DNA from 2 places in the Clostridioides sp. LIBA-7678 genome. Region 2 is predicted to be linked to the other one. Evidence: predicted binding sites of a transcription regulator. Region 2 holds the regulator's gene; the other holds the start of a gene.

Region 1 (10,025 bases), 1.6 Mb from region 2:
TTATTCTATTAGAAATTCTTTCTAATACATCATAAGGCATCTTATACCAGTCAGAAGTCATTCCATCAGAAGAAGTAACTGCTCTTAAACCAACTAGATAAGCATATGTTCTTTCATCTCCCATAACTCCAACAGTTTTAACATCTGGTAATGTTGCAAAAGCTTGCCATATTTCTCTATATAGACCTGCTTTTCTAAGCTCGTCCATATAAACAGCATCAGCTTCTCTTAAGATGTCACATTTTTCTTTAGTTACATCACCTATAACTCTTATTCCTAAACCTGGCCCTGGGAAAGGATGTCTAAAGATTAATCCTTCTTCTATACCAAGCTCTAATCCTATTTTTCTAACTTCATCTTTAAATAACTCTCTTAATGGTTCTACAATTTCTTGGAAGTCTACATCTTCTGGAATTCCACCAACATTGTGATGAGATTTTATTGTAGCAGCATTTCCATGTCCACTTTCTATAACATCTGGATAGATTGTCCCTTGAACTAAGAAATCCATTTTTCCTAATTTATTTGATTCTTCTTCAAATACTCTTATAAATTCTTCACCTATTATTTTTCTCTTAGCTTCTGGCTCAGATACTCCTTTTAACTTAGATAAGAATCTATCTTCTGCATTAACTCTTATTAGATTTATATCAAATTTTTCTCTAAATATTCTTTCTACATCATTTCCTTCATTTTTTCTAAGTAATCCATGGTCAACAAATATACAAGTTAAATTGTCCCCAATTGCTCTATGAATAAGAACTGCAGCAACAGAAGAATCAACTCCTCCACTTAAAGCACATAAAGCTTTTTTATCACCTATTTTTTCTTTTAATTCTTTTATCTTATCTTCTATAAATGAATCTGTAGTCCAGTCTCCTTTTACCTTACAAATATTGTATAAGAAATTTGTAAGTATCTTATCGCCTTCTAAACAGTGTTCTACTTCTGGATGGAATTGAACTCCATATAAGTTTCGTTCTACATTTTCCATAGCCGCTACTGGACAATCGTTAGTATTTGCAACTATATTAAATCCTTCTGGAACTTTTTCTATTAAATCTGTATGACTCATCCATACACTATTTGTAGTTATACCTTCAAATAATGATGATTTTCCATAAGTTATAGCCGTTTTTCCATACTCTTTTTCTTGTTTATTACCTTTTCTTACAACTCCGCCTAAGACATGAGACATTATTTGAATACCATAGCATATTCCAAGTATTGGAACTCCTAGTTCAAATATTTCTTTTGATATTGTTGGTGAATCTTCTAAATATGCGCTATTTGGTCCACCTGTAAATATTATCCCTTTAGGATTTTTTTCTTTTATTCTTTCTATGCTTGCAGTACATGGAAGTATTTCACAATATACGTTGTTTTCTCTAACTCTTCTAGCTATCAACTGATTATATTGTCCTCCAAAATCTATTACAAGTACTAATTCATGTTTCATAAATTTACATCTCTCCTTGTATAATATAGTTTTTATATATTTATTTTAACACAATACAGTCTAAATTATATTAAATCTTTTTACACAAAAAACCTGTATAGTAACTTCCATAATTTCTAACAAAAGTGAAATTACTATACAGGCTTCCAAAATGCCCTTTATCTTATAGCCAACACATAGGGAGTATAACTCAGCCTACACATTTACTTAACTAGGTCTTTTGGTATAATAATTTCACTCATAGTCAAGATATTTACGGTATCTTGGTAGAGACTCTCAGACCATATTTCTGAGCATATACGAGTGAGTTTATATTTTATATATTTTTTTCTGTTTGCTTTTATTTAATAAAGCTGAGTATTAATTTATCAAAATTTATTGCTTATGTCAATAAGTTTTCACTAAATTCTTCTTTTATTCTAAAATTTATATCAGCAAACACTTTTTTTATAGGAATATCTTCATTTTTTGCTATAGTCTTACATTCATTGTATTCTGGAGTAGCCTTTATTAGTTTATCTTTATAATATCCTAATTTTACTGTAACTACTCCATATTTTGTATCCAATTTTACAAATTTTCTATCTAGAATTTCTCTATTGTAGGAATTATATCGCACTCCAAATGTGCTAGTTTCTAAAAGTAATATTTTAATAAATTTTTCTAAATCTGATTCATTACATAAAATTGATACTTTTGTTGCAGGTCTATTCTTCTTCATATAAATGCTCTCTGTATAAATATCTAATGCTTTCTCATTTAATACTTTTTCATACAAATAAGAATAGATTTCTGAAGACATATCATCAATGTTTGCACTAATTTCATAAATTAATTCTTCTTTTTTTTTTCACCTAATACAGTTCTCAACATATTTGGTACTTCAAATTTCTTATGACCTATACCATATCCAATTTGTTTTGGAGAAAACTCAAACTCATCTACAAACTCATCACATAAAACTTTTATGATTGCAGCTCCTGTTGGAGTTGTACATTCTCCTTTTACATTATTTAATTTAATTGGCACACCTTTTAAAATTTCCATAGTTGCAGGTGCAGGTATAGGTATAATTCCATGCTCACATTTTGCAAAACCTGAACCAACAGTCACTGTACTAGCACAAACTTTATCTATACAAAGTAAATCAACCAATATAGAAGCTCCTACTATATCCACAATTGAATCTATAGCCCCTACCTCATGAAAATGTATCTTATCTATTGTAGTTCCATGAACTTTAGCTTCTGCTTCGCCAATTACCATAAATATTTTTTTTGCATTAGATTTTACATTTTCATTTAGACCACTTTCATCTATAATCTCAAATATATCCACTAAATTTCTATGTGTATGTGTTTCTTTTGTAATTACTTCTACTTTTGTACCTACTATTCCATTCTCATTTTTTGAGCTGATGTTTATGTTAAATTCATCGCTCATTTTTAGTTTATGAATTTCCTCCAAAAAAATTTCCTTAGGCACACCTAAATTTAATAAACTTGCAAGGGTCATATCCCCTGATATACCGCTTATTATATCAAAATAAAGTATTTTTTCACTCATATATGTCTCCTCAATTTTAATAGTAAAATATAATAGAAATTAGATTTTATTATATAATTTATGTTTAATTTATATCAATATATTTTATTTATTATAGCTTATTTATCATTGCTGCTAAATATCCTGCGCCAAATCCATTATCAATATTTACAACAGATATTCCAGATGCACAACTATTTAACATAGCCAGCAATGCTGCTAACCCTCCAAAATTTGCTCCATATCCAACAGAAGTTGGGACAGCTATTACTGGGACATCAACCAATCCTCCAACTACACTTGCAAGAGCGCCTTCCATTCCTGCAACAGCCACTATTACTCTAGCACTATCTATTTTATGTCTTTTATTTAAAAGCCTATGTATGCCTGCCACGCCTACATCATAGATTCTATCAACATCATTACCCAGAAATTTAGCTGTATAATATGCTTCATCTGCTACTGGTATATCAGAAGTTCCTCCTGTAGCAATCACAATTTTGCCCTTTCCTATATTCTCTATAGCATGATTTTGAATTTTGAGAATTTTAGATAACTCTTCATATTCAGCATGATTATATATTTCTTTAATTTTTATAAAGGTTTCTTTTCTACATCTTGTCCCCAATATATTAGAGCCTTTTTGATTCATTTTATCAATAATTCCTAAAATATGTTCGTCACTCTTTCCTTCACAATAAATAACTTCTGGATATCCATTTCTTAGTTCTCTATGATGGTCTATGTTTGCATAGCCAAGGTCTTCATATGGTAAATCTTTTAATCTATCTAATGCAACATCTATATCTATGTTCTCATTTTTAACTTCTTCAAGCAACTTTCTTAAGTCCATAATCTCGCATCCTTTTTAATTTTGATTTTTTATCTAATAACAATTATACCTCAATTAGTATTTATGTAACATTACTTATACATAAAAGAACTATTCCAACTTAGAAATTAAAACTAAGTCAGAATAGTTCTTTATATTAAGATTTATGTTCTAAATTTTTTAAATTACATCATTCCTGGCATTCCGCCACCCATTCCTGGCATTCCTGCATCTTCTTTCTCAGGAAGGTCAGCAACAGCAGCTTCAGTAGTTAAGAAAGTACCTGCTATTGATGCAGCATTTTGTAAAGCACTTCTACTAACTTTAGTTGGGTCAACTATACCAGCTTCTATCATATTTACATATTTTTCATTTAATGCGTCAAATCCAGTTTCTGCTTCAGAATTAACAACATTTTGTACAATTACAGCACCTTCAAGACCAGCATTTATAGCTATTTGTCTTAATGGCTCCTCTAATGCTTTTTTAACTATTTGAGCACCTAGTTTAACTTCGCCTTCTAAACTATCAACTAGTGTGCCTATTGCTGGTATAACACTAACAAAAGCAGTTCCTCCACCAGCTACTATTCCTTCTTCTACTGCTGCTCTAGTTGCATTAAGAGCATCTTCTATTCTTAGCTTTCTTTCTTTTAACTCCACTTCTGTAGCAGCCCCAACTTTTATAACCGCTACTCCTCCAGCAAGCTTAGCTAATCTTTCCATTAGTTTTTCTCTATCAAAATCTGAAGTAGTTTGCTCTACTTGATGTTTAATTTGAGCTACTCTATCTTCTATAGCTTTTTTATCTCCAGAACCATCTACTATTGTAGTGTTTTCTTTAGTTACTTTAACAGATGAAGCTCTACCTAACATAGATAAATCAGCTTCTTTTAAATCATAACCTAATTCTTCTGATATTACTTGAGCACCTGTAAGTATTGCTATATCTTGAAGCATTTCTTTTCTTCTATCTCCAAATCCTGGAGCTTTAACTGCTACTACATCAAATGTTCCTCTTAATTTATTAACTACTAATGTAGACAATGCTTCACCTTCTACATCTTCAGCTATTATCAATAATTTTTTACCTTGTTGAACTATTTGCTCAAGAACTGGTAGTAATTCTTGTATGTTAGATATCTTTTTATCAGTAATTAATATATATGGGTCATTTAAAACTGCTTCCATCTTATCTACATCTGTAACCATATATGCAGAAACAAATCCTCTATCAAACTGCATACCTTCAACAGCATCTAATTCAGTATTCATAGTTTGAGATTCTTCAACAGTTATAACTCCATCTTTCCCTACTATTTCCATAGCCTCTGCTATTAATTTTCCAACTTCTTCATCTCCAGCAGATATAGAAGCAACTTGAGATATAGCTTCTTGTGTTTCCACTATTCTTGATTGATTTTTTAATTCTTCTACTGCTACTATTACTGCTTTTTGTATCCCTTTTCTTAATAATATTGGGTTAGCCCCTGCTGTTACATTTTTTAAACCTTCTCTTATTATAGCTTGTGCTAAAACTGTAGCAGTTGTAGTACCATCTCCAGCTACATCATTAGTTTTTGTTGCAACTTCTTTAACTAATTGAGCACCCATATTTTCAAATCTATCTTCTAACTCTATCTCTTTTGCTATAGTTACACCATCATTAGTTATAAGTGGAGAACCAAATTTTTTATCTAATATAACATTTCTTCCTTTTGGTCCTAATGTTACTTTTACTGTATCTGCTAATTTATTTACACCAGCTTCTAAAGCTCTTCTTGTTTCCTCTGAAAATTTAATTTCTTTAGCCATTTTAAACCCCTCCTAATAAACTTATTCTATATTTATTCAATAACAGCTAATACATCACTTTGTCTTAGTATTGTATACTCTTGTCCTTCTATCTTAACTTCTGTTCCAGAATATTTTTGGAATATAACTTTATCTCCTACTGTTAATTCCATTTTTATTTCTTTTCCTTCAACTATTCCACCTGGTCCAACTTCTACAACTTCAGCTATTTGAGGTTGCTCTTTAGCTGCTCCTGGTAAAACTATTCCACTTGCAGTTTTTTCTTCTGCTTCTACTTTTTTAATTACTACTCTGTCAGCTAATGGTCTTATTTTCATTCTTTACGCCTCCTAAAATATTAAGTATAGACTAGTTCGCCTATGTTTTTAGTTATTTTTAAATTAATACTACTTTTATATGTAGATTTATATATATACTTTTTATTTATTATCACTCTATTCAATAGAGTGCTAACAATTATTATAATATACCAATCACACATAATTTTCAATACCTTTTTTAATAATTTTTTATAATATTGGTGAAAATAATCTGGCTACAGATTCTTTAATTTTTTGTATAATACTTCTATTCTTAAATACCTCCAGATTAAGTTCTTCACAGTGACTTAAATCTTCAAAGAAATCATCTGTCATTACTCCAATAACTTCTTCATCATAGATAAATGCATTTACTTCAAAGTTAAGCATAAAACTTCTTAAATCCATATTAGCTGTCCCTGCAGAAGCAATTTTATCATCTATTATTACGACTTTAGAATGTATAAATCCTTTATTATACAAATAAACCTTACCACCTGCTCTTAATATTTCTTCAAAATAGGAATAGGATGCTATGTTTACTATCTTGTGGTCTGCAATTTTTGGAAATATTATTCTAACATCTACTCCACTAAGTGCAGCACTTTTTATAGCTTTTAGTAAACTCTCATCTGGGATAAAGTACGGTGTTTCTATATAAACATTTTGCCTAGCTTGGCATATTGCAGAAAAATAAGCATAATGAATATCTTCCCAATCACTATCTGGACCACTTGCAACAACTTGTATCATACTTTCGCCTACATTTCCAACACTTGGAAAATAGTTTTTAGTCACTAAAACTTCTTTTGTTGTATAATACCAGTCAATCAAGAATGTCATTTGAAGCATATATACAGAAATACCTTTAATTCTAATGTGAGTATCTCTCCAATACCCAAACTTATCATCTTTGCCTAAATATTCGTCTCCTATATTTATTCCACCTGTATATCCAATTATTCCATCAATAACAACAATTTTTCTATGATTTCTATAGTTCAATTTTCCTCCTATTATAGGAAATTTTGTAGGTAAAAATGCTGCTATTTCTATACCAACTTCTCTCATTTCTCGGAAGAATTTTCTATTAAACCAAAATCTCCAACATCCTACATCATCATATAAAATTCTTATTTTGATTCCTTCTTTGGCTTTTTTTATAAGCTCTTCTTTTAACACCCTACCTATATCACTATCTTTGATAATAAAGTACTCTATATGGATATGGTCTTTTGCTTCTCTTATATCTTCTATAAGCCTTTTAAACTTTTCATTTCCATCTACAAAGACATCTACTTTATTATTTTTAGTAAATGGAAACATACCAGTCTTTAAAAGCATATTTATTACTCTTTTTCTGTAACTACCATCTTCTTCGTCTCTTAAAAGCTTATTTTGCTTTATAGATTCTTTTTCTAGTTCAACGATTTCTGTTATCTTTTCTAACGTATCAAAAAGTTTCTTTTCTTTTATATTGTTAGCTAGTTTTTGAGTCTTAAATAATTTTCGCTTTCTAATATTTCTACCTGAAATAGCATATACAATTAGACCGATTCCTGGAAATATAATAAACATCAATAACCAGGACATGGTTTTTGCAGGATCTCTATTTTCAAGTAATATAATCACAGAAATTATGGCTCCAGCTAGATATGATATAATTAAATAGAACAGAAATATTGTGCCTATTACTCCCATAATTCCTCCCCCTTAATTTTATTTTCCTATACCAAGTTCTCTTGCATAGTAAAATAAATACTGTTGAGCAAATCCAGACATATCTCCGAATTTATCAATGCCATAAGTTCTCATTTTAGGTAGACTCATATCTTCATCTATGTAGAACTCTTGCATAACCCTCTTAACCCAAACATCAACTGGAAAAGAATCATATTTTTGCATGCCAAATAATGCAATACAATCACATACTTTTGGTCCTACTCCATTGAATTTTAAAAGTTCTTTTCTACAGTCATCTGTAGTTAAATTTGTATATTCAGATACCTTATCATTATTTTCTATAACCGCCTCTGTAGTACTTTTTATGTACTTATCTCTAAAGCCTGTTTGACATGCTCTTATTTCCTCTTGTGAAGCCTTATTTAGCTCTTCTGGTGTTGGGAATGCGTAGTATTCATTACCTTCGTACTCACCTATGTACTTGCCAAATTTTTTTGATAAATTTTCTATAGCTCTTTGTATCATAGGAATTCTATTATTAGAAGAAATTATAAATGATATAAGCATTTCCCATCCATCTTGTCTTAGTATTCTTATTCCACATCCAAACTCAGTAGCCTTATTTAAATATTCATCCATATTTTTTAGCTTATTTTTTATTTCTGTATAATCAGTTCCTAAATCAAAGTAATTATACCAAATACTATTAAACTCCTCTAAATTTGTATTATTTAAATATATCTTATCATTTTCTTTTTTTACATTTAATATTCTACCCTTTGCAACGCCAGTGTATGAGTCATCTTCTTGTTTGTGCCATCTAAAACATTGACCACACTCAAATATATGTTTTGGATCAAAATCTGTTACCCCTTCTAGTATAACTCCATTATCCTTTTCATAAACATTCATAACTAAATCTCCTTAATATTTATATTTTTGCTTTGTCTATTTATTTAAAAACTTAACTTTAATATGTGTATTTTACTTATTTTAACACAAAGATAAGCAATTTCAAAATTTATAATGTTATTATTATGTAAAATAATATTTTACTTTAAATTTTCACTTAAAATAAAAAATGAATTTCTATAAGTTTATACCCATTTAAACTTATCGAAATTCATTTTTTATTTATATTATAAATTATTAGTATCATATTATTTTAATTAATCAAGCTAATATTAAAAATGTTTTTTATATTATATAAATATTTTTATTAAAACTATAGCTGATACAACTTGAACTATACCTACAAATAAACCATATAAAGAAACTTCTTTACCTTGTTTCACTAAGTCTTTTACATTAACCTTTAAACCAATTGCTGCTAAAGCTATTATTTCAAATTTGTTACTTATTTCTTTGCATAATACAGATATATCTTTTGGTATAATATTCATTGAGAAAAGTGCACAAGTTATAAAAAATCCAATTACATACCATGGTATATTTACTTTTTTCTTTTTTATCTCATCCTTTTCTTCTTCAAATATTTCACTATTAGACTGATTTTTCATATGCCCAAATACTAATACTACAACAACCAAAAATATTACTCTTACTATTTTAAAAATAGTTGCCAAATCTTTTACATTTTCTCCAACTATCGCCCCACTTGCTACAACTTGACCAATTGACTGCAAAGTTCCTCCTATCATTGCTGATGTTTTTACTAGCTCATGGCTATATAAAAATTGAGATATTATTGGAAGTAAAAACATAAGAAATATACCAGTAACATTTACAATAGTTATTGCAATTCCCTTCTCTTTGTCTGTAGCATTAACTACTGGAACTGTTGCTCCTATAGCAGAAGAACCACATACTGCGTTTCCACTTGCCATTAGAAATCTAAAGTTTTCTTCAAAACCTAATTTTTTACCTATATAAAGTGCTGCTACTATTGTTATTGTCATTTGTAACATTATAAATAAGATTCCTGAAACTTTTAAGTCTATTAGAGTAGATACACTGAGTGTTGCTCCTAATAGTACTATTGAATATGATAGCAAATCTGTCTCTGAAAATTTATAACCTTTTTGAAACACCTTTTGATTTAAGAATAAATTTCCTACAAACATACCCAAAAATATAGAAATTGATGCGGCTCCTAATTTAGGAATTAGAGTAGAAATAAATATACTAATATAACCTACTAATACTGATACAAATAGCCCAGGTAATATTTCTTTTATATTTTTTAATGTTAGACAGCTTTTATTCTTTAACATAATATACCTACCTTATAATTAATATAGTTTTCTTTACAATAATAGTATATAATTGTAATAACCATAAGTAAAATAAATATATAATATCGTAATGATTAATATTTTTGATGGTTATTACATCTAGTATAATTATTTGTAGAAAACATATAAAAAATGTAA
Region 2 (10,025 bases):
GCTGAGACTTCAGCAGCATTAGGATTTGGTTTTAGATGTGGTTTCTTAGGTCTTTTACATATGGAGATAATGCAAGAAAGACTTGAGAGAGAATTTAATCTTGATATAATTACGACAGCACCATCAGTTATATACAGAGTTACAAAAATTGATGGAGAAGTTGTAATGATACAAAATCCTGCAAACCTTCCAGAGCCATCTGAGATAAAGATGATAGAAGAACCTATAGTAAAAGGAGATATAATAGTTCCTAAAGACTATGTAGGTGTAGTTATGGAACTTTGTCAAGAGAGACGTGGAAACATGTTAAATATGGAATATATAGATGAGAGAAGAGTAATGCTTCACTATGACCTTCCTCTTAATGAGGTTGTTTACGATTTCTTTGATGCTTTGAAATCAAGAACTAGAGGTTATGGTTCTCTTGATTATGAAGTTAAAGGTTATGTGGCATCTACACTTGTAAAACTTGATGTATTAATTAATAAAGAGCAAGTTGACGCACTTAGTTTTATTGTTCATGAAACTCGAGCATTCCCTAGAGGAAAGGCAATGTGTGAGAAACTAAAAGGTGAAATTCCAAGACATCAATTTGCTATACCTATACAAGCTGCTGTTGGTAATAAGGTTATAGCAAGAGAGACAATAAGTGCGTTAAGAAAAGATGTACTTGCTAAATGTTATGGTGGGGATATATCTCGTAAGAAGAAACTTCTTGAAAAACAAAAAGAAGGTAAGAAGCGTATGAGACAAATTGGTTCTGTTGAAGTTCCTCAAAAAGCATTTATGTCTGTACTTAAATTAGATGAGTAAATTTTTATAAATTTAGATAAGGATATTTAAAAGCTAGAGTGATTTTAGAATTATTTCTAAATTAATCTAGCTTTTTTGTGGTATATTTTAAGTAAACTCATAGAAAATATAAACAAGAGTATATTAAAGAAAAATAAAAAGGTGATATTTATGATTAATATAGAAATTCCTAAAAAAGTAGATTGTATAATTAAAGAATTAGAAAAACATGGTCATGAAGCATATGTAGTTGGAGGATGTGTCAGAGATTGTTTGTTAGAAAGGATTCCAAATGACTGGGACATAACAACTAGTGCTAGACCAGAAGAAGTAGTAGAGCTATTTAAAAAAACAATTCCAACTGGTATACAACATGGCACTGTAACAGTTATGATTGAGCATGAACCATTTGAAGTGACAACTTACAGAATAGATGGAAATTATAGTGATGGTAGACATCCAGATTCAATAGAATTTACAAATAACATAATTAAGGACCTATCGAGAAGGGATTTTACTATCAATGCAATTGCATACAATGCAAAGAATGGATTGGTTGACCCATTTAATGGGTATGAAGATATACGAAATAAGTATATACGTTGTGTTGGAAATCCAGTAGATAGATTTGAAGAAGATGCACTTAGAATGCTTAGAGCAGTTAGGTTTTCAGCACAACTAAGTTTTAAAATAGCTGAGGGGACTAAGCAAAGTATCTACAAAAAATCAGACTTGATTAAAAATGTTTCTATAGAAAGAATCCAAACAGAATTAAACAAAATACTAGTATCTGATTCATCTAAATTAGAATTATTAAATTCAACAGGTTTGTTGAAATTTATAATCCCTGAAATATGTGAACTAGAAGAGGTTACACAACATAATCCATATCATATTTATGATGTACAAAAACATACTTTAATGGCCACAGAAGTAATTGAGGATGAATTATATTTAAAACTTACAATGTTGTTTCATGATTTAGGAAAAAAAGTAACTAAAACGACTGATAAAAATGGAATTGACCATTTTTATAATCATAGTAGAGAATCTGTGAAGATTGCAAAGAGGATTTTAAAGAGACTCAAGTACGATAATTATACTATTAATAAAGTTTTGTTATTAATACAATATCATGATTATAGAATAGAGCCAAAACGGAAAATAATTAAAAAGTTATTAAATAAACTTGAAGATGTTGAACTATTTGAAGATTTAATAAAGGTTAATTGGGCAGATACACTTGCTAAAAATCCAAAATATGCAAAAAGAAAGATATTAAACCTTATTGAGTGTGAAAAAGAATTTAGACATATAATAAATCAAAATGAATGCTTCAATATTAAGGATTTAGCTATTAATGGAAGAGATTTGATATCTATAGGTGTAAAACCAGGTAAAGATATGGGACATATATTAAATAAGATGCTTGAAATAGTTATAAATAATCCAGAACTAAATGAAAAAGAAATACTGAAAGAAGAAGTATTAAATATATATACATTTTAGAATAGAGTATAAAAATTTTAGTTTAATTAATTTAAAAAGCTGAAAATATGGGACTTTTTTAGAAAAATAAATGATTTTTAGAGATTGTTTTAAACATTGAGATTGTATCTTTTTTAAATGTATAGAAACTTAATCTAAAATTAGCAGATTAATATAAAAAAAAACTTTGGGAATACTAAAACCATAATTTATAAAATTAATATTTTATGCACTATAAAACAGTGAGGAGGGACAGTATGCGTACTCAACTACAAAAGACTATTGGTCTTTCAGCAGCTCTTTCTACTGTTGTAGGTATGGTTATAGGTTCGGGAGTTTTTTTTAAGCCACAAGCAATATACACTACAACTAATGGAGCTCCAGGTCTAGGTATTATAGCATGGCTTTTAGGTGGCTTTATAACAATAACTGCAGGTCTTACAGCTACAGAAATCTCAGCTGCTATACCAAAAACTGGTGGTATGATGATTTATATTGAAGAGATATATGGAGAAAAGTTAGGTTTTTTAACTGGATGGATGCAAACTGTATTATTTTTCCCAGGAACATCAGCGGCGCTAGGAGTAATCTTTGCTCAACAAGCATCTGAACTTTTGGGCATGAGTCCAAATAATATGGCTAATGTACTTCCTATAGCAATTGGAGTTATACTATTTTTAGCAGTACTAAATATAATAGGCTCATCCTTAGGAGGGAAAGTTCAGACAGTAGCAACTGTTGGAAAAATGATACCTTTAATTTTAATAATAATTTTTGGATTTATTAAAGGTCAAAGTAGTGAAGTGTTAAGTCCATTTGTAGGTGATGGTGTTAGTGTATCAAACGCACTTGGACAAGTCTTAATAGCAACGTTATTTGCATATGATGGATGGATAAATGTTGGGGCTATATCAGGAGAAATGAAGTCTCCAGAGAAAGATTTGCCAAGAGCAATAGTTGGTGGCTTATCGTTAGTTATGGCAGTTTATATTATAATAAATATAGCTTACCTTTGGGTAGTGCCAGCAAGTGAATTAGCAACAGTTACTTCCCCAGCTACATTAGTAGCAACAAGATTATTTGGAAACTTAGGTGGAAAAGTAATAACTGTTGGTATATTAATATCAGTATTTGGTACATTGAATGGGTACTTATTGACAGGTTCAAGAATACCATATACATTAGCTGAAATGGGAACTTTACCAGCATCTAAAGCTCTTTTAAAAGTAAATTCTGGAGGTTCTCCTGTAAATTCAATATTACTTATAACTGTATTAGCCTGTGTATATGCCTTATCTGGCCAATTTAATCTTCTTACAGATTTAACTATATTTTCAATATGGGTATTTTATGTACTGACTTTTATAGGAGTTATGAGGCTTAGAAGAGAAAAACCTGATTTACACAGACCATATAGAGTTCCTTTATATCCAATAATACCAATCATAGCTATACTGGGAGGTATGTTTGTAATAATAAATCAATTGTTGACTTCAACAGTAATATCTTTAGGTGGAATATTTATAACACTATTAGGTTTGCCAGTTTATTATTATATGAAGAAAAGATAAGTACTTAATTTAAGTTAGATGAATTTGGATAAGAGTAAAAATTAACTTTTATCCAAATTTTTTATAATATTACATAGTATAAGTATTTTATATGTTACTTGATGTGCTATCTTGTTTGATTTATAATTTAGTAATTGATGTTTTAAGATAATTAAAGAAACGAGGAATAAAAAATGTTGGGACTTTATATACATATTCCATTTTGTGTAAAAAAATGTAAGTATTGTGATTTTAACTCTTACAAAATGGACATAGATGCAAAAAAAAGATATATAGAAGATTTAAAAATTGAAATGGAATTGTACAGTAATAAATTATATAAGGATAACAAATACAAGAAGAAAGAAGATTACCATCTAAATAGTGACGATACAATAACGAGTATATTTGTAGGAGGAGGTACACCTAGTATATTGACATCTGATGAAATAAGAGAAATATTTACAAGTGTAAGAGCAATGTTTAATATAGATAAGAATGCAGAAATAACTATAGAGTGTAATCCTGGTACACTGACACTAGAAAAATTAAAAACTATGAAAGATATTGGTATAAATAGACTTAGTATTGGTTTACAAGCTGTTCAAGAACAACATTTGAACTTTATAGGAAGAATACATACTTATGAAGAATTTGAGAAAAACTATAAAGATGCATTAAGTGTAGGCTTTAAAAATATTAATATAGATTTAATGTACAGTCTTCCAAATCAAACGCTATGTGATTGGAAGGAAACCCTTCAAAAAGTTTCAGACCTAAATCCAACACATATATCAGCCTATTCTCTTATATTAGAAGAAGGAACAGAGTTATATAATATGTATGAGAATAATAAGTTTGAGCTCATAGATGAAAATATGGATATAGAAATGTATGAGTATACAATAAACTATCTAAAATCAAAAGGGTATAATCAATACGAAATATCAAATTACTCAAAAGATGGTTATAATTGTGAACATAATATCTTATATTGGGAATGTGAACATTACATAGGTCTAGGAGCAGGAGCTTCTGGTTATATTAATAAGAATAGATATAATAATTTAGAATCTTTAGATGACTATCATTTGAGTTTAACAAAAAGAGAGAAACCAATACAAGAAAATGAGATTCTTTCTGAAAAAGATATGATAGAAGAGAAGATATTTATGGGGCTTAGAATGAATAAAGGTATAGAATTTGAAGATTTTAAAAAAAATTTTGGGCTAGATTTTAGAGAAAAATATAATAAGCAAATAGAAATGCTATTAGATAGAAAGCTTATAAATCAGAGCTTTGAGGGAATACAACTAACTCAAAAAGGAAGAGAAATATCTAATAGTATCTTTATAGAATTTATGGAATAATTTTTAAGGTGTTGACAAAATAAATTTATAATGGTATATAATATATATAATCTTTTTAGCACTCGAACTTGGTGAGTGCTAACAGCTAGGAGGCATAATAAGATGGAATTAAATGAAAGAAAATTAAATATCCTCAAAGCTATAGTTAAAGATTATATAGAAACAGCTGAAGCTATAGGTTCTAGAACAATATCTAAAAGACATGATTTAGGTGTTAGTGCTGCTACCATAAGAAATGAAATGGCTGACCTTGAAGAATTAGGGTACTTGATTCAGCCTCATACTTCTGCGGGTAGAGTTCCGTCTGAAAAAGGCTATAAGTTATATGTAAACTCTCTTATGAGTAAAAGCGAATTGGATGATAATGATAAAATTCTTATTGAACAATGTATGAATCATAATATAAATCATATAAAAGAATTGATTCATGAAACTTCAAAGCTATTATCTCAACTAACAAACTATACAACTGTAGCAGTTACTAAGAGTTTAATAAATCAAAGTGTTATAAAGCACATACAATTGGTTGCTATGAATGACAATAATATTTTACTTATAGTTGTAACAGATAAAGGAGATTTAAAAAAAGCTAACCTTACAACTAATGTATATTTAGATCAATCTAAGTTAAACTTGATTTCTGATAATCTTACAAGGAAGCTCTTAGGTAAAAGTATAACAGATTTGGATGATAATCTAATTGCTTTTATTAAATACGAAATAAGTGAGTATTCTGGGCTTATAGATGAGCTTTTAAATGCTTTGAATTCAAATATGAAAGAAGAAGATTTTTCTCTATCATTAAATGGAGCTACTAACATATTTAGCTATCCAGAATTTAATGATGTATTAAAAGCAAAGTCATTTTTAAATATGTTGGAGAAAAAAGAGACAATAGCTGACATAATTAAATCAAAGGGAATACAAAAAGACAATCTAAATATAATAATTGGTAGTGATAATGATTGTGAATTGGCACAGGATTGTAGTATAGTTACAGCAACTTATAATGTAGATAGAGACTTGGTTGGGCGAATAAGTTTTATAGGCCCTACAAGAATGGATTATGCTAGAATTTACTCTATAATAAATTATATGAGTTTATTAATTAATAGAAAGTAAAGAAATTTTAAATTGAGAGGTGTAAAGTCTTGGATAAAAAAAATGAGCAACAGGAAGTAAAAGAAGAAAATGATACTTCTATTAACCAAGAATCTGAAACTCAAGTAGAGTTAGAAGAGGAAATTGTTAATGAAGAATGTAAGGAATCAAGTGAAACAAGTGATGAAAAAGAAGTTGATGATGAAAATGTAACAGATATAAATTCTAAATTAGCAGAAAAAAAATTGCAAGACGAATTAGATGAATCAAATGATAAATATCAAAGACTTCAAGCCGAATATGCAAACTACAGAAGAAGAACTCAACAAGAAAAAGAGACGATAGGTGTGTTTGCAAATGAAAAGATAATAACTGAGTTGATACCAGTTATAGATAGTATGGAAAGAGCCTTAGATGCATGTGAAGATAAGGAAGATACTATGTATAAGGGTATAAGCCTTGTACATAAACAGTTAATGGACACTCTAGTAAAATTTGGAGTAGAAGAAATAGAAGCAGAATCTAAGGAATTTGACCCTAATTTACACCTAGCAGTTATGCAAGAAAGTGTAGATGGAGTTGAAGCAAATCAAATAGTAATGGTACTTCAAAAAGGATATAAGCTAGGAACTAAAGTTATAAGACCTTCAATGGTTAAAGTTTCTTGCTAAGTATAAATTAAAGGTTGATTATTTAACCTAATATAAAATATTCAAATAAGTAAAACTTAATTATATAATTACTCGAGGAGGATTTTAGTCATGGGAAAAATAATAGGAATAGATTTAGGAACAACAAATTCATGTGTTGCAGTATTAGAAGGTGGAGAAGCACAAATAATAGCAAATAGTGAAGGTATGAGAACTACTCCATCAGTAGTAGCATTTACAAAAGATGGTGAAAGAATAGTTGGAGAGCCTGCAAAAAGACAAGCAGTTACAAATGCAGATAAAACAATAACTTCTATAAAAACTCATATGGGAACTGATTACAAAGTAAATATAGATGGAAAATCATATACTCCACAAGAAATATCAGCAATAATATTACAAAAATTAAAATCAGATGCAGAAAGTTACTTAGGACAAACAGTAACAGAGGCAGTTATAACAGTACCAGCTTACTTTACAGATGCTCAAAGACAAGCTACTAAAGATGCTGGTAGAATAGCAGGACTTGATGTTAAGAGAATAATAAACGAACCAACAGCAGCTGCTCTTGCTTATGGTATGGATAAATTAGACCAAGAAAAGAAAATATTAGTATTTGACTTAGGTGGAGGAACTTTTGACGTATCTATACTTGAAATAGGAGATGGAACTTTCGAAGTTTTAGCTACAGCTGGTAACAATAGATTAGGTGGAGATGATTTTGACCAAATAGTAATAGACTATTTAGCGGATGAATTCAAAAAAGCTGAAGGTGTAGACTTAAGAAATGATAATATGGCTCTTCAAAGATTAAAAGAAGCAGCAGAAAAGGCTAAGAAAGAATTATCATCAACAATGAATTCAAACATAAACTTACCTTTCATAACTGCTACAGCAGAAGGACCAAAACACTTAAATATAGACTTATCAAGAGCTAAATTTGAAGAATTAACTAGAGGTTTAGTTGAAAAAACTATGGAACCAACTAAGAGAGCTTTACAAGATGCTGGACTTTCTACAGGTGATATAGATGATGTATTATTAGTAGGTGGTTCTACAAGAATACCAGCAGTACAAGAAGCTGTTAAGAAATTTATAGGAAAAGACCCTCATAAAGGTATAAACCCAGATGAGTGTGTTGCAGCAGGAGCTTCTATACAAGCAGGAGTTTTAGCAGGAGATGTTAAAGATTTATTATTACTAGACGTTACTCCATTATCTCTTGGTATAGAAACTATGGGTAATGTAATGACTAAGATAATAGAAAGAAACACTACAATACCAACTAAGAAATCTCAAGTATTCTCAACTGCTGCTGATAATCAAACAGCTGTTGATATACATGTTCTTCAAGGTGAAAGAAGTATGGCTTATGACAATACAACTTTAGGAAGATTCCAATTAACAGATATACCACCAGCACAAAGAGGAATACCTCAAATAGAAGTTACATTTGATATAGATGCAAATGGTATAGTTAATGTTTCAGCTAAAGACTTAGGTACAGGAAAAGAACAAAAAATAACTATAACATCAAACACTAATCTATCAGAATCAGAGATAGAGCAAAAGATAAAAGAAGCAGAAATGAATGCAGAAGCAGACAAACAAAAGAAAGAAAAAATAGAAGCATTTAACCAAGCTGAATCTACTATATATCAAACTGAAAAGACTTTAAATGAACTTGGAGATAAAATAAGCTCAAGTGATAAAGAAGATATAGAAAAAGCTATAGAAAACTTAAAATCTGTAAAAGACAAACAAGATGCTACAGCAGAAGAACTTAAAAAAGCTACAGATGAAGTAATGACTAAGTTCCAAAAAGTATCTCAAGAAATGTACCAACAAGCAGCTCAAGAGCAACAAGCAGCACAAGGAGCAGAACAACAAGCTCAAGACAATGGACCTAAAGATGACAATGTAGTAGATGCTGACTTTAAAGAGGTAGATGAAGACAAATAAGATATATAATATGTAACACTAAATGATAGATGGATAATATATGATTTATGAAAATCATATAGATGTTAAAGATATATGGACAATATACATCATAAAGAATATAATATATCATAGATTATATAACTTAAAGTAGAATATAAGAATTAATGATAGCTTGTAGTTTATTATTCTACAAGCTATCGTTTTGTAAAATGAAGGTGGTGTCAATTTTTGAGTACAAAAAGGGATTATTATGAAGTCTTAGGCATCAGTAAAGGTGCAGAAGCTCAAGAGATAAAAAAAGCTTATAGAAAATTAGCAATGAAGTACCATCCAGATAGAAATCCTGGCGATAAAGAAGCAGAAGAAAAGTTTAAAGAGATAAATGAAGCTTATGAAGTACTATCAGATGATACAAAGAGAAAAACTTACGACCAGTTTGGGCATGATGGGCTAAATGGTCAAGGAGGTTTTGGTGGCCAAGGAGGATTTGGCGGTCAAGGCTTTGGTGGTTTTGAAGATATGTTTGGAGACATATTTGGAGACATGTTTGGAGGAGGCTTCGGAGGTGGAAGACAGAGAAGAAGAGGTCCTCAACGTGGTGCGGATATAAGACAAAGTGTCACTATATCTTTTGAAGAAGCTGCATTTGGTAAAAAGATGTCTATAAAAGTAAACAGAAGTGAAGAGTGTGAAGAATGTAGTGGAACTGGAGCAAAACCAGGTACATCAAAGAAAACTTGTTCAACTTGTAATGGAACTGGTCAAGTTAGAACTGTTCAAAGAACTCCATTTGGTAATATAGCAAGTTCAAGACCTTGTAGTGCTTGTAATGGAACTGGAGAAGTTATTGAATCTCCATGTAGTAAATGTCATGGAACTGGAAATACAAGAAAAGTTAAGACTATAGAAGTAGACATACCTGCAGGTATAGATGATGGTCAAATGATAAAACTTTCTGGTCAAGGTGAAGTAGGAGAAAAAGGTGCTCCAAGAGGAGACTTATATATCGTAGTTAATGTTAAGTCACATCCACTATTTACTAGGGATGGAAATGATATTTACTTTGAGATGCCAATTACATTTGTTCAAGCAACTTTAGGTGATGAGATAGAAGTACCTACTTTGGATGG

The links. Region 2 encodes HrcA, which represses chaperone genes, less so after heat shock. Its sites were predicted from a motif close to TTAGCACTCNNNNNNNNNGAGTGCTAA; they were not measured.
Region 1: the regulator HrcA is predicted to act here: its motif matches at 6,077-6,103, upstream of ACTG46_RS01485 (co-chaperone GroES).

The regions. Positions count from the first base shown of each region.
Region 1 covers NZ_CP196987.1:241,458-251,482, reverse strand. The annotation lists gene guaA (glutamine-hydrolyzing GMP synthase) at 1-1,459, opposite strand, end outside; purine riboswitch at 1,681-1,782, opposite strand; partial or broken gene larC (nickel pincer cofactor biosynthesis protein LarC) at 1,842-3,025, opposite strand; gene larB (nickel pincer cofactor biosynthesis protein LarB) at 3,117-3,857, opposite strand; gene groL (chaperonin GroEL) at 4,022-5,650, opposite strand; gene ACTG46_RS01485 (co-chaperone GroES) at 5,683-5,967, opposite strand; gene cls (cardiolipin synthase) at 6,160-7,650, opposite strand; gene ACTG46_RS01475 (DNA-3-methyladenine glycosylase family protein) at 7,669-8,544, opposite strand; gene ACTG46_RS01470 (YeiH family protein) at 8,835-9,866, opposite strand.
Region 2 covers NZ_CP196987.1:2,871,880-2,881,904, reverse strand. The annotation lists gene lepA (translation elongation factor 4) at 1-813, shown strand, start outside; gene ACTG46_RS13685 (CCA tRNA nucleotidyltransferase) at 964-2,301, shown strand; gene ACTG46_RS13680 (APC family permease) at 2,538-3,851, shown strand; gene hemW (radical SAM family heme chaperone HemW) at 4,025-5,200, shown strand; gene hrcA (heat-inducible transcriptional repressor HrcA) at 5,303-6,322, shown strand; gene grpE (nucleotide exchange factor GrpE) at 6,352-6,972, shown strand; gene dnaK (molecular chaperone DnaK) at 7,063-8,913, shown strand; gene dnaJ (molecular chaperone DnaJ) at 9,124-10,025, shown strand, end outside.